4 regions of the Micromonospora sp. 050-3 genome follow, and region 1 is predicted to be linked to each of the others. Evidence: riboswitches for the same ligand, from Rfam matches in the RefSeq annotation. Region 1 holds a riboswitch; each other region holds the start of a gene.
The links. A riboswitch is a leader RNA that binds a small molecule or an ion and turns the genes downstream of it on or off. The one in region 1 is predicted to bind cyclic di-AMP.
Positions count from the first base shown of each region.

Region 2: linked by a shared signal. The riboswitch ahead of ACLJOK_RS26220 (C39 family peptidase) and the one ahead of ACLJOK_RS18610 (coiled-coil domain-containing protein) in region 1 are both predicted to bind cyclic di-AMP.
Region 3: linked by a shared signal. The riboswitch ahead of ACLJOK_RS01225 (coiled-coil domain-containing protein) and the one ahead of ACLJOK_RS18610 (coiled-coil domain-containing protein) in region 1 are both predicted to bind cyclic di-AMP.
Region 4: linked by a shared signal. The riboswitch ahead of ACLJOK_RS16350 (NlpC/P60 family protein) and the one ahead of ACLJOK_RS18610 (coiled-coil domain-containing protein) in region 1 are both predicted to bind cyclic di-AMP.

Region 1 is NZ_JAJPVX010000002.1:779,192-784,621, forward strand. It holds gene ACLJOK_RS18600 (helix-turn-helix transcriptional regulator) at 1-73, opposite strand, end outside; gene ACLJOK_RS18605 (carbonic anhydrase) at 301-1,038, shown strand; gene ACLJOK_RS18610 (coiled-coil domain-containing protein) at 1,095-2,114, opposite strand; cyclic di-AMP (ydaO/yuaA leader) riboswitch at 2,119-2,249, opposite strand; gene ACLJOK_RS18615 (YibE/F family protein) at 2,416-3,795, opposite strand; gene ACLJOK_RS18620 (metal-sensitive transcriptional regulator) at 4,091-4,387, opposite strand; gene ACLJOK_RS18625 (heavy-metal-associated domain-containing protein) at 4,483-4,692, shown strand; gene ACLJOK_RS18630 (hypothetical protein) at 4,706-5,430, shown strand, end outside.
Region 2 is NZ_JAJPVX010000002.1:2,422,052-2,427,481, reverse strand. It holds gene ACLJOK_RS26230 (CDP-glycerol glycerophosphotransferase family protein) at 1-157, shown strand, start outside; gene ACLJOK_RS26225 (alpha/beta hydrolase) at 162-908, opposite strand; gene ACLJOK_RS26220 (C39 family peptidase) at 1,041-1,889, opposite strand; cyclic di-AMP (ydaO/yuaA leader) riboswitch at 2,122-2,263, opposite strand; gene ACLJOK_RS26215 (hypothetical protein) at 2,548-3,318, opposite strand; gene ACLJOK_RS26210 (hypothetical protein) at 3,451-3,873, opposite strand; gene ACLJOK_RS26205 (acyltransferase family protein) at 3,966-5,201, opposite strand.
Region 3 is NZ_JAJPVX010000001.1:249,374-254,803, forward strand. It holds gene ACLJOK_RS01210 (1-phosphofructokinase family hexose kinase) at 1-485, opposite strand, end outside; gene ACLJOK_RS01215 (SRPBCC family protein) at 676-1,143, shown strand; gene ACLJOK_RS01220 (hypothetical protein) at 1,220-1,759, opposite strand; gene ACLJOK_RS01225 (coiled-coil domain-containing protein) at 1,901-2,965, opposite strand; cyclic di-AMP (ydaO/yuaA leader) riboswitch at 2,971-3,102, opposite strand; gene ACLJOK_RS01230 (cation diffusion facilitator family transporter) at 3,246-4,163, opposite strand; gene ACLJOK_RS01235 (HelD family protein) at 4,271-5,430, opposite strand, start outside.
Region 4 is NZ_JAJPVX010000002.1:300,759-306,188, forward strand. It holds gene ACLJOK_RS16340 (NlpC/P60 family protein) at 1-754, shown strand, start outside; gene ACLJOK_RS16345 (N-acetylmuramoyl-L-alanine amidase) at 810-2,792, opposite strand; cyclic di-AMP (ydaO/yuaA leader) riboswitch at 3,028-3,163, shown strand; gene ACLJOK_RS16350 (NlpC/P60 family protein) at 3,177-4,217, shown strand; gene dcd (dCTP deaminase) at 4,291-4,869, opposite strand; gene ACLJOK_RS16360 (pyridoxamine 5'-phosphate oxidase family protein) at 4,969-5,430, shown strand, end outside.

The sequences.
Region 1 (5,430 bases):
GGACGTGCCCGTGGTTGGTGAGGAACGTCCAGTTCCGCCCGCCGCCGGTGTCGTCCGTCACCGTGCTCGCCATCGTGCGACCGCCTTTCCGGATGTCCGCCTGCCCTCGCGAGAGTCTGGTCCGCCCTGCGCCGGGAAGGTTGCCCAGGGGGTGGCCGGAGTCAACGTATGAAATCTAAATCACGCATACCTTGACGCATCTTACGGTGCGTGTGACGGTGGAGCACGAGCCAGCGCCCGCCCGCTCGGCCGGCGGAAAGCCGGCTTGACCAGGGCAGATGCGTCGAGACGAGGTGCGGGATGAGTCATACCGGGAGCTCCGGCGGCCAGCCGGGTCCGCAGCGGACCACCGACCGGGCCACCGCGCTCAACGAGCCGACCCGGGCGTATGCCGAGCTGGTCGCCGGCAACCGGCGCTTCGTCGATGGCGCACCACGCCACCCCAACCAGGACGCCGGGCACCGGGCCGCCGTGGCCGACGGACAACATCCGTTCGCGGTGATCGTCGGCTGCTCCGACTCACGGCTGGCCGCCGAGATCATCTTCGACCGGGGTCTGGGCGACCTGTTCGTGATTCGCACCGCCGGGCACACCGCCGGTCCTGAGGTGCTCGGCAGCGTCGAGTACGCGGTGACAGTGCTCGGCACCCCGCTGGTGGTGGTGCTCGGCCACGACTCGTGCGGTGCGGTGCAGGCCGCCCGGGAGTCCGCCGCGACCGGTACCGCACCGAGTGGCCATCTGCGCGCTGTGGTCGACGCCGTGCTGCCCAGCCTGCGCCGGGCCGAGGCCGAGGGCGTGGACGACATCGACGGCATCGTCGACATCCACATCGCCCAGACCGTCGAGACGTTGCTCGGGCAGTCCCCGGTGCTGGCCGACGAGGTGGAGCGGGGGCGGTGCGCGGTGGTGGGGGTGTCCTACCGACTCGCCGCCGGAGCGGTGCGCCCGGTGGCCGCTGTGCCAGCTGGCTTCGCGACGTTGGAGACCCCGGCCGGATCGCCCGAGTCGACCGACCAGGCCGCGGCTGCCACCGTCTGACGCGACGAGGGCCGCTCCGCGTCACGCGGAACGGCCCTCGACGGAGATCGTGCGGGTCAGAGCAGCGACATGTGGACGTGGTCGGTGTGGTTCGACGGCCCGCTGTACGAACTCCAGCCGGTGGCCGGGAACCAGATCTGCCGGTTCCAGATCACGTAGTAGATGCCGAGCCGGTCGGCGTTACGGATGAGGAACGCGGCGACGTTGTTGCCGTACGTCCTGGTGTCGTTGTTGTGCCACGGGGCGAACCCGCTCTTCTGTAGCGACCAGTCGCAGGCGCGGCCCTTCGGGTGCTCCCACGGCCCGCCGGAGCGGTAGCAGCCCACGAACCGGTTGAAGCCGGCCGCCTTGACCTCCTTGTACGCGTGCAGCGTGCGGGCGGTGACGCAGCCGGACGTGGTGGGGTCCTTTTCGCTGCACGACTGGGGCTTCCAGTCACCGTCGGCCGTGCGACCCGGGCCGATCTTCGCGACCTTGGAGGTGGCGTCCACCAGGCCGCCGGTGAAGCCCTTCCCGCCGACGAGGGAGAGCGCCTTGTCGGCCTCGCTCTTGCGCTTCGCCATCAGGGCGGTCTGTTTCTGCTGCTCGCGGACCTCGGTGTCGAGGGCCAGCTTGGCCTGCTCGGCGCGGGCCTTCACCTCGTTGACCTCGGAGAGCTTCTTCTCGTTGACCATGTTCATCTCGTCGAGCATCCCGGCGCGCTGGACGAACGAGTCGGGCGCATCGCTCTCCAGCAGCATCGCGACCGCGCCGATCCGGCCGGTCCGGTACGCCTGGGCGGCGATCTGCCCGACCTGCGGGGCCAACGCGTCCAGGTCGGCCTTGGCCCGGTTGACCTCCGCGGCCAACTCGCCCTGCCGCTTCTTGGACTTGTCCAGCTTGGACTTTGCGGCGGAATAGTCGCGGTTGGCCTGCTCGATGACGTCGTTGAGCAGCTTGGGCTCGCCGTCCTCCTCGTGCCCCGAGGGTGTGGGGTTCGTCGGGGCGGCGTGCGCCGGCAGCGGCCCGGCGAGCACTGTCAGTGCGGCGATCACGGCCACCACGGGAGTCAACCAGCGGCGTAGGGGTGCCGTCACAATGTTCCCTTCCGTCGACCGCCGACCGGGTTAGCTGACGGGTTCGGGGCGGAAGTGGCCCCTACCGCTGACGCGGATTCACCCCAGGTACCTGGGTCCCCGGCTCGCCGGTTGGCGATTGGGCGGTGGCACCGCAGGCGCCGCTTCGCGCCTTCATCGGTAACCGGCAGCGAGGTTACCCGAGAGTCGACCAGGTGAGCTACGCCTGGATGCCGACCAAAAGCGTCATTTCGCCATAGCGTTGAGTGACCAGTGACGCGGTTCTCAGGGTGGATGCCCGATCTGGTCACGCTGAGGAGTGTCACCATGCCGTATCCGTGCTCCTGTTCGACTCCGGCCACCGGTCGGTGGCCTTGGATGGGGGTGCGGTCCGCGTCTGGTCCGGCTCGTCGGAGCCGGCCGTTCGCGGTGAGATGAGTGCGGCCAGTGCCTCGCTGCGGTCCGGCTCGGGCCGGGACGCCGGAGCGTCGGTGGACGCCGTGGCAGCCGTGGCAGCCGTACGCCCGGCGGCGGTCACCACAGCGGCCAGCCCGGTGGTCAGCGGCACGGCGGCGATCAGGCCGAGGGTGGCGACCGCGCTGCGGACGATCTCCTGCGCGAGGAACTCACTGGTGAGGATCTGCCCGATCGGCCGCGCGTCGGCGGTGAGCAGGAGCAGCAGGGGCAGTGACGCGCCCGCGTACGCCAGCACGATGGTGTTGACAGTGGAGGCGATGTGCGCGCGGCCGACCCGGGTGGCCGCCCGGTACAGCTGCAAGCGCGTCAGCCCGGGGTTGGCGTTCGCCAGTTCGGTGACGGTGGCCGCCTGGGTGACCGTCACGTCGTCGAGCACCCCGAGCGAGCCGATGATGATCCCGGCGAGCAGCAGACCGTGCAGGTCCACGTCGCCCTGGAACATCGACAGGGTGGTGGCGTCCTCGCTGCCGAAGCCGGTGAGGTGGGTCGCGGCCGTGGCGATGGTGGCGAGCACGCCGGTCAGCACCAGGCTGCCCAGGGTGCCGAGCACCGCGACCGAGGTCTGTGCGGTGACCCCGTGGGTCAGATAGAGCACCACGAACATGATCAGGGCCGCGCCGACCACCGCCACCAGCAGCGGTGACCTGCCGGCGCTGATGCCCGGCAGCACGAAGCTGAGCAGGATGGCGAAGCTGGCTGCCAGCCCGGCGAGCGCGGCCAGACCTCGCCACCGACCGAACGCGACGATCGCGGCCGCGAAGATCACCGCCAGCCACACCATCGGGGTGCCGCGTTGGTGCTCGGCGATGTTCCAGTTGCTGGTGGTGGGATCGGTCGGGTCGGCCAGCTCGACCAGGATGACCTCGTCGCCGACCTCGACCCGGGGTGCGCCGGGCCCGTCGGGCACCGGTGTCCGTACCTGCTGGCCGGCGGTCGGCCCGTCGTCCACCAGGACGTCGACAGTGCCGCACCGCCCGTCGCCGACCCTCGGTGTGCCCTCGGGGGCCGACGGCACCGGCGGGCACGGCTCGCTCACCACCCGGGTGACCGTCCCGGGGTAACGCGGCACGTCCGCACCACCATCGGTCTGCGGTGACCCGCCGCGTGGCCAGAGCAGCACTGCGGCCAGCACGGTCGCGACGAAGAGGGGTACCACCGTCACGACGAGGATCCGTCGCACCCGTGGTGGGGCGGACGGAGCAGGGTGACTGTGGTCGGCGGCCAAGGCGAGACTCCCAACGATCCGGTGCGGGATACGGGTCAGCGGGCCGGGCGGTTCACCGTTGCGGGGGAAACGCTGCGGACGGTGCGGCGGATCGCTGCCTGACGACCACTTGATCACGGACGGTCAGTGCTCGGCCCGGTCGGCCGGGGGCGACGCCACGAGGTGGCGGCGCCGGTGCGCGACTGTGCAGCGGCATACGGAGAGCCATCGTGGGAGATGCTAGCCAGCCCTCCTGGGGGTTGCAGGTCGTGGCGGAGTGTCGGGTACTCGAACCGCCCGCGTGGCGGCCCGGCGGTCAGCCGCGCTTCATGAGCCGGCCGACCGCCGCCATCATCTCGGTGGCCATCTCGTCGGCCCGACCTTCGGCGGCGCCCTCGTGCATGCAGTGCCGGGCGTGACCGTCGAGCAACCCGAGGGCCACCTTGTCGAGGGCGGCCTGGATGGCGGAGATCTGGGTGAGCACGTCGATGCAGTAGCGGTCGTCGTCGACCATCTTCTCGATGCCCCGGACCTGCCCCTCGACGCGGCGGAGCCGCGCGAGCAGCTGGTCCTTGCTGGCGGTGTATCCGCGGATCGGGGTGGGTGCGGTCATGTCGACCAGGATAGCTTACCCCCAGGGGGTATGGTACGGTCGTGTTCTGGTGGGATACCCCCACCGGGTACCGGTACCGCAAAGGAGACGATTCAATGGTCGACACGACGTACCAGGTGCAGGGCATGACCTGCGGGCACTGCGTCAGCGCGGTCAGCGCCGAGGTCGGCGCCATCGCGGGGGTGCGCGACGTCCAGGTCGACCTCGCGGCCGGCCGGGTCACGGTCAGCAGCGATCAGCCGCTGGACACCGCTGTTGTCCGGGCCGCGGTTGACGAGGCCGGCTACGACCTCGTCGACGCGTGATCGGCGGGCCGGCGTGCGTACTGTGACGAGACTGGCCGGGTTCGCCGTCGGCCTCGCGGCGGTCTTCGGCACGACGTACGGGATCGGCCGGGTCGTCGACCGCGCCCCGGTGGTCGAGGGCCGGCACGACGGCGACGCCGCCCACGCGACGGGCGAGCACGACGAGACGGCCGCCCGGCTTCCCGGCGGGCTGCTCGTCTCCGACCGGGGCTACACCCTCGAACCGCTCGACGCCCCTGCCGACGAGTTCGCCTTCCGGATCGCCGGGCCGGACGGTCAACCGGTCACCCGGTACGACGTGGCGCACGACAAGCAGATGCACCTGATCGTCGCCCGACGGGACCTCTCCGGCTTCCGTCACGTCCACCCCGAGTTGGCTCCGGACGGCACCTGGCGGGTCGACACCCCGCTGACCGGCCCCGGGCAGTGGCGGGCGTTCGCCGACTTCGCCCCGACCGGTGGCGAGCCACTGACCCTCGGCGTGGACGTGACAGTCCCCGGCGAGCTGACCGAACGGCCGTTGCCCGCCCCGGCGACCAGCACCACCGTCGACGGCTACACGGTCACCCTGACCGGTGTGCCGCAGCCCGGCCGCACGTCGTCGCTGACCCTGACCGTCAGCCGGGGCGGGCAGCCGGTTACCGACCTGGAGCCCTACCTGGGCGCGTACGGGCACCTGGTGGCGCTGCGCCGGGGCGATCTGGCCTACCTGCACGTGCACCCGGACGGGACGCCCGG
Region 2 (5,430 bases), 1.6 Mb from region 1:
GCTGCTGGACACCGACCCGCTGGCCGAGGCCCGCTGGGCCACCCGCCGCCGCTACCTGGGTGACTTCCCGGCCGAGTCGTACGCCGAGGCGTTCCTGACCGCCGCCCGCCGGGAGCTGGCACCGGCCGAGACACTGACCGCGTCCACACCGGCGTAGCCGCTCAGCGATACGGGTCGAGCAACGCCAGCACTGCGGCCGGGTCCTCCACGTGCGCGTTATGCCCGAGGCCGGGGAGGGTGGCGACCGGTACGCCGTACTCCTTGAGCTGTTCGTCGGTGACCATCGGGTCGTTCTCGCCGCGCGCCAGCACCACCGGCACGTCGGTCGCCGCCAGCAGCGCGGCCAGGTCGGGCTCGCCGACGGCGAAGGCGGCCGGGTCCATGGCGAGGCGCCACCGGCCGTCGACCTGGCGCAGCCCGGCGTCCACCACCGGGTGGTCGGGCGAGACCAAGCCGGCCAGCCCGGCGACCCGCAGGTAGCGGCGCGCCGCTTCGGTGCGGCTGGCGAACCAGCTCACCGGGCGGGCGGCGACCTCGGCGGCGCGGGTCAGCTCAGCGGGTGACCAGAGCGCCTTGATGCCCAGCCCGACCACAGCGTCCACCGGCGTCCCGGCCTCGCGGGCGGCCAGCGCCAGGCCGACCACCCCACCCAGCGAGTGCCCGAGCACCACCAGCCGGTCGTCGGGAGCGAGTGCCTGCGCGATCTGCTGGGCGAAGCCCACGAAGGAGTACGACGGCAGCGGCGACGCCCAGCCGTGGCCGGCGAGGTCCGGTGCCAGCCACCGCCCGGGCCAGTGCTGCTCGAGGTACGGCGCCCAGGGCAACCACACGTCCCCGGTCGCCCCCATGCCGTGCAGCAGCAGCAGGACCGGCCTGCGGCCGGCGTGACCACCCGTTTTCTCCACCACGGCCGCAGTCTCCCATGGTTCACGGCCTGGTACGAGAGCCGTCGATGACGGTTACGGCGGACCGCGCGGACAAACGCCGCGGGCGCCGGCCCCTTGTGGAGGACGGCGCCCGCGGCGGTCAGTGTGCCCGGGTCAGGCGGAGTAGCCCCGGCTGGCGATCCAGTTGGCCAGGTCGATCGTGGTGATCCAGTACGACGGGTCGGCCGGGTTCGCCGAGTCGGCGATCCGCACGGTGCGACCGTTGTCCTTGTAGCCCACGACGGCGATGTAGTGCCCGCCACCGTAGGAGTGCCAGCTGCCGTCGGTGTCGGTGGCGTCCCCGACGACGTTGGCCACCACGCCCCGCCCGTCGGTGATGGCCTTCACCACGTCGGCCTGGAGCCGGTCCATCTGAGCCGGGCTGGGCGCGCCGAGGAACATCCGGGTCCGGTACGGGGAGCCCTTCACCTCGGCGTTGAGCACCCGGGTGGTGTCCTCGGCCGAGTTGGTGCCCATCTCGGTGGTGCCCAGCTCGGCGCCGAGCTCCTCCTGGGTGCGGTCGATGCCAGCGGCGCTGAGCGCGTTGCGGGTGGCCGCCGGACCGCAGTTGTAGTAGGTGTTCTGCGCCTCGTAGTCGTAGTCGAGCACCTTGGTCGCGGGCGGCTTCGGCGGCTGCGGCTTGCGGGTCAGGTCAGGGTTGCTGCTGGCCTTGGCCGCGGGGGACGCGGCGCTGGTGGCCGGGGCGGCGGTGGTCGGCGCGGCGCTGGCCGAGGGGGACGCGTCCCGGACATCGCCGCGGGAGGCGGCGACGTCGCTGCGCATCTCGGCGACAGTGGTCGCGGTGCGCTGGCCGGCCGGGGCGTCGTCGGCAGTGGTGAGCAGGGCGCCGGTGGTGGTGGCGATCGCGAGGGCCGCGGCGGACGCGGCGACGATCTGGTACGGGCGCTCGGTGGCGAGGCGGCGGAGCTGACGCTTCAGGGTGTGCTTCACGGGGTCCTCCACGGGTCGGGGGGAGAGCGGCACACCGGGGCCGGACCGGCATCCGGGCAGGCGCCAGCGCGCGGACCGTGGTCCGCGGATGGTGAACCGCTCAGGGGAACGCCCGGCGCGGCCGGGCGGGAAAGGCGATGACCCGGGGGTCAGCTCACCGTCACTGGACGAATGAGCGGGTGCACCGCCGCGCCGTGGAGGCGAGGGAACAACCGAGGGGTGGAAAGGTGCTGCACGAGGACGGGACTCCTTCCGACACCGCCTACCGGGTTAGCTGACGGATTCGGGCGGGAAGATCGCCCTACCGCGGGCCGTGGCTCGCGGATTCACCCCAGACTTACTGATGGGTCCCCGGCTCGTTGATCACGATTAAGCGGGTCGATGCGGCGTCGCGTCTTGCGATCGGTTACCGCACCGGACGAGACGACACTACTGGCGTCTCAGCGCCCTGCCAAGCCAGGTTCACCTGCGTAAACCCCAATTGGCGCGACAATTTCTGCGCGTATTGCCGATGATGTGACTCGATGGGACAACCGGTTGCGGTGACGCCTACGGGCGACAACCGGACAGGCCGCAAAGAACGCGACCACAATCGCGGGAACAATGCCGCCGATCGCGCCGCACGTCCGATTTCGCAATGGGGTGACCGGCCTCACATCACGGATTGGGCTCAACCCACCCGGGCCGGGCGCCACAGTGCCACGACGGCGGGACGCAACGCCCCGGCCACCGTCCGACGCGCGGGCACCGGGGCGGGGCGGAGCCGGGCCGCCGCCGCGTACGCCTCCTCGGCGAGGGCACGAGCCGACTCGGCGGCCAACTCCGCGTCGCGCCAGGCGGCCCGCTCACGGTCGGCGGCCACCTGGTAGTCGGCCAGCCGCGCATCCCGGATCACCCGGCTGATCAGCACCTCCTGCTCGACCGGGTGTCGCCGGGGATCCCAGCCGCGCCGGTGCCCGAACACGTCGCCGAGCTGTGCCATGGTCAGGTCGCCCCGCCAGTACGCCGCCATCGCCGCTCGGTGCAGATAGCGTTCCCGGGCGGCGTACTCGGCGGGGGTGTGCGGGGTCTGTGGGGTGGGCAGTGTCCCGACGCCCGCGAAGCGGCGCGTGGCGGTGTCCGCCTCGTCGTACCCGATCCAGGCCCGCTCCAGCTGCTCCTGAGCGGTCAGCCAGGCGGCGCGCCACCGCTTGGCGGTGGTGGCCGCGCCGGCCGCGGCGACGGCCACCTCCTCGGCGTAGCGGCGCAGGTCGACGGCCTCGGCGGCGGCCAGCTCCCGAGGAGTGGGCCCGGCCGGGAGCGGGTCGTCAGTGGGCCGGTCCCGTTCGGGGCGGGCGGCCAGCACGGTGAGCAGGCCCAGGGTCAGCAGGAACAGCGTCGACCAGATGGCGGCGGCCTGCGGCACCTCGGTTACGAACTGGTAGAAGACGACGGTCTCCATGGTCGGCACCTCGGGGAGAGAGCAGTGCGATGGGGAGCCGCGCCGGCCAACGGGCCACTGTGGGCCACGGGTCGGCGGGTCCGGGAGCTGTGGGTCGACAGGGCGCGGTGACGGGACGGTCGTCCCGGTGGCTCAGCGCCCGGGTGGGGCCCGGGAAGCCCGACCGCTCGGACCGTCGACGAGGGGCAGCCGGTCAGATTCGGCAGCGCGGACCGACAGCACGCCGGACGCGATGGTGCCCTGATCGCCGGGGAGCGCCACCGGCATGTCGACCGACCAGGTCGGGACCGGCTCCTCGGTGACCTCCGGAGGTATCGCCGGGGCCGGGCGGGCCGCACCGGGTGCTCCGGCGAGCCAGCAGGAGGCCGCCAGCGACCCGGCGGCGACCGAGGCCGACACCGCACTCGACGTTGGCACCGGGCCGGGCGTTGACGAGGCGGCCGTGGCCGGGCCTGCGCCGAGCGCCAGGGCCGCGACGACGGCGAGGCTGGTCAGCACCCGAGTCGCCCAGCGCGCCACCCACCACAGCGGACAGGTGAACGCGACCGGAAGCACGTCCCCACGCTACCGTCGCGCCGAGCCTGGCGCACCGACCACGGGCGTGTCGAACTACGCCGCGCCGACCCCTTTGACCAGGGTGGACGCTGTCAGCTCAGGTCGACGTACGTTGATCGAGCGCCGGTCTGACCGACAGCGCCGGCAGGTCCGTCGACCTCACCGCGGGCGCTGCTTCCGAGGTCTCGCGCGCCATCGTCGCCGGCCGCGCGTTGTCGGGGAACGGGCGCCGGACGGGCCGCACGGCGCGGCGCGAGCCGGCGCATCATCGGGGTTTCGACGAAGCGGTGCAACAGCCCGGCGAGGATCAGGGTCGCCGCCAGGAAGCCGAACACCACGGCCGGGCCACGCCAGCCCGCGAAGCCGATCCCCCAGGTTCCGCTCCAGCGCAGCACGCTCGTCATCACCAGCACGTGCACCAGGTAGAACGCGAACGAGACCTCACCGAGCCAGACCAGCGGCCGGGACCGCCACGGCGAGCGCCGACCCCGCACGTCCGCGTCCGCGGCAGCGGTGATCACCAACAGGTACGCGACAGCGAGCAGCGTGGTCCACAGCTCGGCGCGGATCCACTGCGCGGCCACCACCCAGGTGACCAGGAAGATCCCGGTGGCCACGGCCAGGTTGGGACCACGCCAGAGCCGGCGGCGCATCAACTCGGCAGCCACCGCGCCCAACCAGAACTCCAGCGACCGTACCGGCGGGAAGATCTGGGTGAACCACCAGCGGCTCACCTCCGGCACCAACTCCTGCGCCGGCCAGAGCGCGAGGATCAGCAGCGGCAGCGCGACGATCAGCGCCCAGAGCACCTTCGGTCGGGCCCGGCGCAGCAGCGGCAGCGCCAGCGGCAGACAGAGGTAGAAGAAGAACTCGCAGGACAGCGACCAGCTGACCGTGTTGATGCTGTAGAACCAGCCCGGCCGGGGATCCCACGCCTGCAACAGCAGCAGGTTCTCCAACGCCGCCGCCGGCAGGACCGGGTCGGCGAAATACCAGGCGACGCCCAGCGTCGCCGCGAACAGCACCAGGTGGTTCGGGTAGATCTTGGCAATCCGTCGCCGCCAGAAGGTACGCCGGGAGTCCCCCTCGCGGGCCGACCAGACCAGCACGAACCCGCTGAGGATGAAGAAGAACTGCACCCCGGAGAGGCCCAGGGTGAACAGCTCGTCAACCACTGCCTTGTAGTCCGGCTCGGCGATGATCCGCATGGTGCCGGCGTGAAAGCCGAAGACCAGCAGAGCGGCGATCCACCGCAGCCCGGTCAGCGAGGGCAGCCGGGGCGGGGCGGGTGCGGGTCGGGCGGCCGACATCGCGGCGACGCTCGTCATGCCGGGATCCCGGCGCTCGGCAGGGTCACCAGCACTGTCGTAGCCTCCTCGGCGCGGCGTCGGACGGCGCGACGGCGACGCCCACGACGACCCGGCAGGGCCGCACCGAGGCACCCTACCGGGTCACTCCCGGGTGAACCGGACGCATCCCACCCGCCCCACCAGCCCGCGTTTCCCCGGCCGGGAGACCGTCCACCGGCCCGGCGTTAACCTTCCGCTGGGCGGGAGT
Region 3 (5,430 bases), on a different contig from region 1:
AGGTCCACCACCACCCGGCCGCCGTTCGCGCCGAGGTCGGCGGCGAAGCGTCGGTACAGGTCGGCTGGTACGAGCCACGGTTCGTTCGGCCCACTGAGGATGCTCACCGAGGCCCGCAGGCCCTCGCCGAGGGCGAGGTTGTACAGCTCGTCTATCTCATGCCGGCTCAGCGGCTGCCCGGGCACGTCGGCGATCTCCTGCCGGGAGCCCTCGCGGCGATCGTGCACGTATCCGCCGCTGCCGGAGTCACGGACCACCACCTTGAGGTCCACGCCCTCGCTGACCAGCAGCGGCTCCAGCACCTGGCCGATCTCACCGCCGAGGGCGGCGCACAGCACCACGTCGACACCGAGGGAGATCACCATCCGGGCCTGCCAGACGCCCTGCCCGCCGGGGTGCAGGTGCAGCTCGGGGTGGTCGTTGGGCTGGTCCACGGTCACCGTCAGCTGTGGAGTGGGTGCGAAGACCATCACGTGCCCACTCATCAGTCGTCGCCGTTCATGCTGGCCGCCCTCCGGCATCTTCGGAAGATTTTGTACTAACCGACCTTAATGGCGCAGGGGGTGACAGGTCGCCGCATCTGCCCGGTCCGGCGCGGCGCTGAGGGGACGTGGGGCGTTGCCAGCCAGACATCGGTACGGGACGATCGGGCGACCAACGACGGCAGGAGACGGTGTGCTCAGCAGCGATACCTTCAGCTACACCGTCCAGGCCCGGTGCTCACCCGCCGAGGCGGCGGCGTTGCTCAGCGACCTGACCCGGCAGGGCGAGCTGCATCCGCTGATCGTCCGGGTCCGCCGGGTGCCGCCCCGACCCGGCGCCCAGGCCAGCTACACGATCAACGACCAGTTGGCGGCCGGTCCGCTGCGCTTCCGGACCACCTACCACGCGGACGTGCTGATCAGCGAGGCCGACGAGATCGTCATGGTCGCCCGTCAGTGGCCGGCCACCACAGTGCGCAACCACACCCGACTACGCGCCGAACCGGACGGCCTGGTCCGCATCGACGTCGAGATCACCCTGACCGCGCCGACGCCACTGTTCCGGTACGCGTTCCGCCAGGCCCAAGCCGCCCACCTGGCCCTAGCCACCCGCCTGGGCACGGCCCTAGACCGCACCAGCACCCCCCCAAACCCGGCCTGACCCGCCCCGCCGGCTCACGTGCCCAGCCTCGCCCTTGCTCGCCGATCATGGAGTTGTGGTGGGCGACGAAGTTCGTTTATCGGTCTGAACCAGGCACCATTACTCCATGATCGACGGGATGGGGGAGGGGAGATCGCGGGCGGGTTGGGCGGGGGGCGGGACGGCGGCCCCACGGCTTGTAGGTGGACAGCACCGTCGCGATGATCATGAGGCTGGTCGACACCGCCGGCGCGATGACCAGGTCGGCGCGATCCCGTGCGGGCAGGGCAGCGCCGACCACTCCGGCGTGGCGCAGGTTCGGGGTGAGCAGGAACAGCACCAGTCCGACCATCACAGTGGTGAGCACGAGCTTGACCAGCACCCAGCGGTGGCGCAGCAGGCCCCACGGGGTGAGCAGCGAGCTGGCGACTCCGATCAGCCAGACCAGGACGCTCAGCGGCGCGAACAGCACCGTGCCGACCAGGGCCGTGACCGGATAGACCACAGCCGGGTCGGCGCCCCGCTGCACGGCGATGCCGAGGGTGAGCAGCACCAGGTCGGTGCCGAGCCAGCCGAGTGAGGTGACGAGGTGCAGGGTGAGCAGCGCCTTGCGGGTGGTGGGTCGGATCCGAGGCATACCGCGATGCTGCCCGCCGACCGCGGCCGGGTCGTCCGACGAGCGACGACATCAGGGGTACGCCCGGCGACGTAGCCGGGCCCGGACGCACGTGATGCCTGTGAGTCATCACGACGGCTCACAGGCATCACGACGCGTGGGTCAGTAGACCGACAGGTGTACGTGGTTGGTGTGGTCGGTGGACGGGGTGCCGTGCGCCCCGCTGTACGACTTCCACCCGCTGCTGGGCAGCCAGATCTGCCTGTACCAGATCACGTAGAGCACGGCGAGCCGGTCCGCGTTGCGGATGAAGTACGCCGCCAGGTTGTTGCCGTACGTCTTGTCGCCGCCGGTGGCGTTCCCGCCGAAGCCGCCCTTCTGCGCCGCGAAGTCGCACGCCCGGCCCTTCGGGTGTTCACCGGAGCCGCTGGGGCGGTGGCACGAGACGTACCGGGTGAAGCCCGCGGCCTTGGCCTGGTTGAGCGCGTGCAGGGTGCGTGGGGTGATGCAGCCGCTGGCCGGGGTGGGGTCGTTGACGCTGCACGACTCGGAGGGCCAGGAGCCGTCCGAGTTGCGCGGCGCGGCCGTCGCGTTGGCGCTGGAGGTGCCCCGGTTGGAGTCGGTGTCGGCGGTGGTCTGCGGCTTGGGTGTGGTGGCCACGGTCAGGGCCCGTTCGGCCTGGTCCTTGCGCTTGGCCATCACCGCGACCTGCTTGCGCTGTTCGTTGATCTCGCCGTCCAGGGCGACCCGGGTGCGGTTGGCCTTGTCCTTGCTGTTCAGCAGGTCGCGCAGCACCCGGTCCTCGTTGGCCGCCACAGCGTCAAGCGCGGCCGCCCGGTCCATGAAGCCTTCCGGAGTGTTGCTGTTGAGCAGCGCCGACATCGCACCGAGCCGACCGGTGCGGTAGGCCACTTCGGCGATCTCGCCGACCTTGCCGTTGCGCTGGTCGATCTCGACCTCAATGGTCTTCAGCTGGGTGGCGAGTTGCTTCTGCCGTTGCACCGAGGTGTCCAGGGCGCGCTTCGCATCCAGGTAGCCCTTGCTGGCCGCCTCGAGTTGGGCGCGCAAAGCCGGGGTGCCGCCCTCCTCGTCGGAGTCGGGTGCGGCGGCCCGCTGGCCGGTCGGGGGAGCGGCCGAGGCGGTGCCGGCCGGAAGCGCGACGCCGAGGGCGAACATCGCGACGATCAGGGCCGCCAGTCGGGCGGCGGGTGGTCGTGCTGGTGCCACTGCGCATGTCCTTCCGTCAGCCGCCGACCGGGTTAGCTGACGGGTTCGGGACGGAAGATCCCTACCGCTGACGCGGATGCACCCCAGGAACATGGTTCCCCGGTTCGCCCAGCTGGGCGATTAGGCGGCGACCACCACCGGCGCCGGGAGGGCGCCGCCTGGTGGAGGCCGGGACCGAGCCTACCGGTGCCGATGGGGCCGCTGCAGCCAATGTGACGGACGGTGCGTGCGTCACCACGGAAAATTACGACGAAAGTCGAGGAATGCTCCGAAGCCGCACTCACCACTCGATGGAGCCACACGCTCCGGAGGCGGCGCCGGGCTCGATCTGCAACGTCGCGTGCTCGATGCGGAAGTCGTCGTGCAGGGCCGTACGCGCCGCGGTGAGCACCGCACCGACCTCCGCGCCGGGTGCCATGGTCAGGTGAGCGGAGGCCACCTCCATGCCCGAGGTGAGCGTCCAGACGTGCAGGTCGTGCACCTCGACGACACCGGGGACGGCGGCCAGCCGGTCGTGCACGGCGGTCACCTGGAGGTGCTCCGGGGCGGCCTGCACCAGGATGCGGATGGCGGCGCGGGCCAGCCGCCAGGTGCGCGGCAGGATGAACACGCCGATGGCGACCGCTACCAGGGGGTCGGCCCACCACCAGTCGGTGACGGTGATGAGCAGCGCCGCGCCGATGACGCCGAGCGAGCCGAGCAGGTCACCGAGCACCTCCAGGTAAGCGCCCTGGAGGTTGATGCTCTCGCGGGCACCGGCGCGCAGCAGCGCGAAGGCGGCGATGTTCGCGAGCAGGCCGAGCACTGCCACCGCGAGCATCGGGCCGGCGATGACCTGGTGCGGGTCGCCGAAACGGCGGATCGCCTCGATCACCACGTAGATGGCGACGCCGGAGAGCAGGACGGCGTTGGCCAGCGCGGCGAGCACCTCGAGTCGATAGAGCCCGAAGGTGCGCTGCGGGTCGCCGGTGGCCCGCCGGGTCGCCGTGATGGCGGCGAGGGCCATCCCGATGCCGAGCACGTCGGTGAACATGTGCCCGGCGTCGGAGAGCAGGGCGAGCGAGCCGGTGTGCAGGGCGACCACCGCCTCGACCACCATCAGGGTGGCGAGCAGCCCGAATGCCGCCCAGAGTCGACCTCGGTGCTGGTGTGCGGCATTGGCGACGGACCCATGGTGGTGGTCATGACCTGCGCCCACGAGAACCACCTTCCGCCGCTGGTCGGGACCCGGTCAAATATATGTTCACATCGCAATGTGTGCAAGTGTGCGGGCGGCGCCCTCCCGCTGGCGGCAGTCCGCACCTGTCAGCCGGTCGGGTCGATGGTGGTGAGCCGCTGGGTGGCCCGGGAAAGCGCCACGTACAGGGTGCGCACCCCGGCGCCCGGATCCGCCCGGATCTCGCTCGGGGCGACCAGCACCACTCCGTCGTACTCCATGCCCTTGGCCTCGAGGCTGGTCACCACCTGCAACCTCGGCGCGCTGAGCGCGCCGAGCCAACCGGCGACCTCGTCCCGGCGGGGGACCGGCGTGATCACCCCGACCGTGCCTTCCACCTCGGCCAGCAGGCCGGCGGCGGCCTCCACTGTCGCGGTCTCCAACCCCGTCGCGGGCACCACCAGCTCGATCGGCTCGACGCCGGTGGAGCGCACGGCGGTCGGCAGTGGCAGGTCCGGGTAGAGCCGGCGGATCTCCGCCGCCGCCACCGCGAAGATCTCCGCCGAGTTGCGGTAGTTGGTGGTGAGCGTGAAGTCGTGTCGCTTGCGCCGGCCCAGCGCCTGGTCGCGGGCTCGGGTCAGCTCCTCCGGATCGCCGGTCCACGCGGTCTGCGCGGGATCGCCCACAACTGTCCAGGAGGCCAGTCGGCCGCGTCGACCGATCATCCGCCACTGCATCGGCGAGACGTCCTGCGCCTCGTCCACCACCACGTGCGCGTACTCCCGGTAGTCCTCCGGACGCTCCCGGGCCGCCGCGCGGGCCGCCCGCTGCCGTTCACCGAGGGTGCTCAGCTCGCGGACGCCGCCGGCGAGCTGGAACGGATCGCGTCGCGCGCGGGCTGGCTGCGCGGGCTTACCGAGCAGCGCGTCCAACTCGTCGAGCAGCGCCACGTCGGCGATGGTCAGCCCGGCCGAGTCCAGGTTCCGGTACGCGGCGTTGAGCAGCCGGATCTCCGCCGAGGAGAGGATCCCCCCGGCGTACCGGCGCAGTCGATCCGGCTGCGCCAACCAGCCGAGCACGTGCCGGGGGTGCAGCCGAGGCCACCAGGCCTTGAGGAACTCCCGGAACTCCGCCCGCTCGGCGATCTCCGCCTCGAAGGCCGGTTGCTCCGGCAGCCGACCGCTGCTCAGCTCACGGGCCTGCGCCCAGAGCGCGGCGAACACCCCGTCGAAACCGGCCCGGCGCACCTCGTTGCGTCGTGCGCCGCGTTGCAGCGCGCGGTCCCGGATCCGGTCCAGCGCGGCCCGGT
Region 4 (5,430 bases), 480 kb from region 1:
GTCGGCGGACCTCCAGAAGAAGATCGAGCCGCTGGCGCTGCAAAGCGAGATGGCGCTCAACCGGGTCGGCGACCTCGCCTCCCGCTACTACATCTCGGGCCCGTCGCACGACATTGGCGCGCTGCTGGTCAGCGCCAAGCCGGACACGCTCACCGAGCAGCTCACCATCCTCGACCGGCTCGCTTCGCAGGAGCGCAAGCAGGTCGAGGGCGTGCTTGCCGTGCGGGCCAAGTACGACGGCGAGAAGCAGAAGCTGGACGCGCTGATCGTCACCCAGACCAAGCAGCAGAACGAGCTGGCGGCCAAGAAGAAGCAGATCGACGCCGAAATCAAGCAGCTCGAGGCGTCGATGCCCAAGACCACGGTCAAGACCGCTGCCTGCCCGACCATCAACGGGGTGTTCAGCGCAGCGGCACGCACCGCGATCAAGACCGCCTGCGGCAAGGTCGGCAAGCCGTACGTCTGGGGTGCCACCGGGCCGAACTCGTTCGACTGCTCGGGGCTGACCCAGTACGCCTACAAGGCGGCCGGGATCTACCTCACCCACCACACCGGTGACCAGTGGAACGAGGGCAAGGCCGTCTCGCGAGCCGATGCCCGCCCCGGTGACCTGGTCTTCTTCTTCTCCGGCCTGAGTCACGTCGGGCTGTATCTGGGGAACAACACCATGGTGCACGCGCCACGTGCCGGTAAGCCGGTGCAGGTGTCCAGCATCAACACCATGCCTGTCGCCGGGTTCCGCAGACCTGGCTGACCCACCTCGCGCAACACGAAGGCCCCCGGTCACCGACCGGGGGCCTTCGTGGTTCTCAGCGGGGCGCGCCGACCGGGGACGGCAGCAGCTGCACGTCGGCGAGGTCGACGTACATGATCCGGTGGCCGAACTGGATCTGCGCGTACCGGTTCTTGCCGCGAATCACCGTCCAGTCGCCGGGCGAGGAGCCGTCGAACGTGCTGGCCCGGTAGTACTCGCCGGCCAGCACCGCGCCGACGGCGTACCGCTGCCCGGCCGCCAGGGTGTACTGGAGCGGCGAGATTGTCTGGTAGGGCACCCCTTCCGGGTACGCGGACTGCTCCGGGTACGCCCGTCCGTAGACCGGAATGGTGGTCCGTCCGGGCTTCGGCGTGGCCACCACGCCGACGGTCCAGCTGGCGGTCGGCGCGGACGCCGGGTTGTGGAACCAGGCCCGCTGCCCGAGGTACCAGATCGCCGTCCAGTCGCCCTGTCGTCCGGCCAGCGCGTACGTCTGCCCGGCGGACGCCCGGGCCCCGTGGTCCGACACGACCATCGTGTTCGGGCTGCCGTCCGGACGGAGCGCGATGTCGTTGACCAGCGGCGCGTCCGCGGACGGCGCGCTGCGCAGCACCACCGACGAGGAGCCACGCGGCGCGCAGGGCACGCCCGCGGTGACGCAGCCGGTGAACGCCGGCTGGTTGGTGGCGTAGTCCGGGTCGATCCGGACCAGCCCGGTGGCCGGGGTGCCGGTGTCCAGTCGAGGTGCGTGCAGCAGGTCGAAGTAGTGCGTCCAGTCCCAGTACGGGCCCGGATCCCAGTGCATCCCCCGCACGTTCGAGGCGATGGTGCCGGGCACGTTGTCGTGGCCGATGATGTGCTGGCGGTCCAGTGGGATGCCCAGCCGCAGCGCCAGGTGCCGGACCAGCTTCGCCGAGGTCCGGTACATCGCCTCGGTGTACCAGGTGCCCTGCGCCGCGAAGCCCTCGTGCTCCAGCCCGATCGACTTCGCGTTGACGTACCAGTTGCCGGCGTGCCAGCCGACGTCCTTGGTCTTCACGTGCTGGGCGATGTGCCCGTCGACCGAACGCAGCGAGTAGTGCCAGCTCACGTAGGTCGGATCCTGGACGAGTTGCAGGGTCGTGGCCCAACTCGCCTCGGTGTCGTGGATGACGATGTACTCGATCTTCTGCCGCGCGGGTCGGTCGGAGAGGTCGTGGTTGCCGTAGTCCCCGTCGCCGAACGCTTCGTAGGGCGCCGGGATCCATTCGCAGGAGATGGTGCGGGGGCACTCCACACCGTCCGGGCGGGCCAGCCGGCGCAGGCCCAGCCGGTCCAACCAGGAACGCTCGGGCCGTACCGCACGGGCCGGCAGGGTGATCCGCTGGCCGTCGTCGGTCACCCGGGCTTCGCCAGCGCCGATGGTGGTGAAGACCTCGTCGGCGAAGGCCGCCGCGGCGTCGGCGCTGTCCGCGCCCGAGTAGCGGGCCACCGCGCCGTACCAGGCCGCCGGGTCGGTGTCCGCGCCGACCGGCGCGCCCAGATCCCTCTGGTACGCGCTCAGCAGCGCGGCCCCACCCCGGATGTTGAGGCCCGCGTCGGTGCGCAGTGCCTCGGGGGTGGCGCCGGTCAACGCGGCGGCGGCGTCAACGGTCTGCAACGCGGCGGTGGACGGCGCGGGGGCCTCGACCGGGCGGGGCGCGGGCACCCGGGCGGGACGGGAGTCGTCGCCGCGTGGATCCTCGGCACCGGCGTCGTGGTGGCCCCGCCCGGGTAGGGCGGCCACGTGCCGGGCGTCGGTCAAATGCATCGGGCCGTAGCCGCCACTGGTGCTCGGTGTGCCGGCGTTGGTGTCCCAGCGCGACTCCAGGTAGGAGACGCCGAGCAGCACGACGGCCGGCACTCCGTACTCGGTGGCCGCTGCGGCGTACTGCTGCTGGCGGTCGGTGGTGGGCGCGGCGGCGGCCGGGCCGACGGAGAGTGGCACCGTTGTCGCGGCGGCGACCACTGTGGCGGCGAGCAGTGCGCGCCAGCCGGCCGACAGGGTTGGATGGTGCATCGAACCCCCTAGATTCTCGCGGAGTGAGGTCAGGTCACCATCGCGCCGTCCGGGAGGTCACGTCAATACCTTTCTATCTATCGAAGTGGATGGAAAGAATTCTTCACACACTGTCGGTGACCTCGTCCAATCCGTACGGAGTGTCACGGCCGCACGGGTTGCGGATCGGTAACAGGCGTCTCTACTCTGGTCATTTGTCGGCCCGACAGCAGCTCCGCCCAGCCCGGGCGGTAACGGACCGACACCGCCGAGTCGTTTCCGAGCGAACCGGGGACCCAGGTCCCTCGGGGTGAATCCGCAGCCACTGCGGTAGGGCGCCGACTTCCCGCCCGAACCCGTCAGCTAACCCGGTAGGCGGTCAGGAAGAAGGAGTACGAGACCCCGGTGGCACTCCATGCCCCGCGGCCGTCGTCCGAGCGGTCGGCATCAGCCGGCCCGACGTCGATCGTGCCGCGCCCACGCTGGTCCCGCTTCACCACCGCTCTCGCCGCGCTGGCCGGCATCGCCGTCGTCCTGACCGGCAGTGCCACGGCGGCCCACGCCGACCCGTCCGTCGCCGAGATCGAGCGCCAGATCGACGCCGACTGGAACAAGCTCGAACCGATCATCGAACGGCACAACGCCACCCGCACCGACCTCGCCGCGAAGCGCAAGCAGGCCGACGCGCTGGCCGCCCGGATCACTCCGCTGGAGCGCCAGGTCGACGCCGCGATGGACAAGGTCAGCGCCCTGGCCGTACGCGCCTACAAGGGCGAGAACGTCTCGACGGTCAACGCGGTGCTGGGCAGCCGGTCGCCCAGCGAGGTCGTCGGCCAGCTCGAAATGCTCGACCGCTTCGCGCACAACCAGCAGAAGGACGTACGCCAGGTGGCCGACCTGCGCGACCAGTTGGCCGCGCAGAAGGCGCCGCTGGACGAGATGGTGGCCCAGCTGACCCGCACCGAAGCTCAGCTGGCGGCGAAGAAGAAGCAGATCAACGACGAGATCGACCGCCTGCAGAAGCTGCGTCTCAAGGTGTACGGCAGCGGCGGCGGCGGTCCACTGCGCCCGGCGCCCTGCCCGGGCAGCTACCCCGGCGGCGCTGCGGGCACCGCTGTCAAGTTCGCCTGCGCACAGATCGGCAAGCCCTACGTCTGGGGTGCCGAGGGCCCGAATTCGTACGACTGCTCCGGGCTGATGCTGGCCGCCTGGGCGAAGGCCGGCGTGTCGCTGCCGCACAACGCCGCCGCGCAGAGCCGGGTCACGAAGAACGTCAGCAAGGGCGACCTGCGCCCCGGCGACCTGGTCTTCTACTACAGCGACATCCACCACGTCGGCATGTACGTCGGCGGCGGCTGGGTGGTGCACGCCTCGCAGGCCGGTCAACCGGTCAAGATGAAGAAGGTCGATGACGGCCCGATCCACAGCTACGGCCGCCCAGGCTGACCCTGGGTGACCGAAGGGCCCGTCGCGATTCGTCGCGGCGGGCCCTCGTCGTCTTGTTGCTAGCGGGTGAACCTCAGCGGGTGGGCCAGGTGCGCCAGTGCTGCCAGGCGCGGCTGGGTGTTGGCCCCCGCTGGCCCTGGTAACGCGAGCCGTAGACCACCGAGCCGTACGGGTGCTCGGCCGGCGAGGAGAGCCGGAAGATGCAGAGCTGCCCGATCTTCATGCCCGGCCACAGGGTGATCGGCAGGTTCGCCACGTTCGAGAGTTCCAGCGTCACGTGGCCGGAGAATCCCGGGTCGATGAAGCCGGCGGTGGAGTGCGTGAGCAGCCCGAGCCGCCCCAGGGAGCTCTTGCCCTCCAGCCGGCCGGCGAGCTGGTCACCCAGCGAGATGACCTCCAGCGTCGAGGCGAGCACGAACTCCCCCGGGTGCAGCACGAACGGCTCACCGTCGGGGACCTCGACCACCGATGTCAGGTCGTCCTGCTGCATGGCCGGATCGATGTGGGTGTAGAGGTGGTTGTTGAAGACCCGGAACAGCCGGTCGAGTCGGACGTCGATGCTGGACGGTTGGACCAGGGTGGGCTCGAACGGTTCCAGGCCCAGCGTGCCGGCCTTGATCTCGGAGACCAGGTCGCGGTCGGAGAGCAGCATCGGACCACCATAGCCGCGCTGCCAAAAGTGGCCGGATTCGGTGCCGGTGACCAGCGCGTCGAGGTCGCTGCTCGTACATTTGTTCGATAGAATGCCCACATGGCTTCCTGGTCCGAATTCGCCGCCGACGAGCCCCGACTCGCCGACGGGATCCGCGTTCTCCTCCAGCAATACGGGCCGGGCTTCGGCTATCTGGCCACGGTCCGCGCCGACGGCGGGCCCCGCGTCCATCCGGTCTCCCCGGTCATCACCGCCGAGGGGCTGTTCTGCTTCATCATCGACTCACCCAAGCGCCGCGACCTTGAACGTGACGGCCGTTACGCGCTGCACTCGTTCCCTGCTGAGGAGAGCGACGACGAGGCGTACGTGGCGGGGCGGGCCCGTCCGGTGACCGATCCGGTCCGGGTCGCGCAGCTGGCGCAGAGCGCCCGGGCGGAGCCGCAGGTCGACTGGCGGCTCTTCGAGTTCACCGTCGACGTGGCGATGCTCACCCGCCGCGAGCAGCACATCGCGGGCATTCCGGGCCTCCCGCCTGGTCGGCCGGCCGTTCGGGTCTGGCTC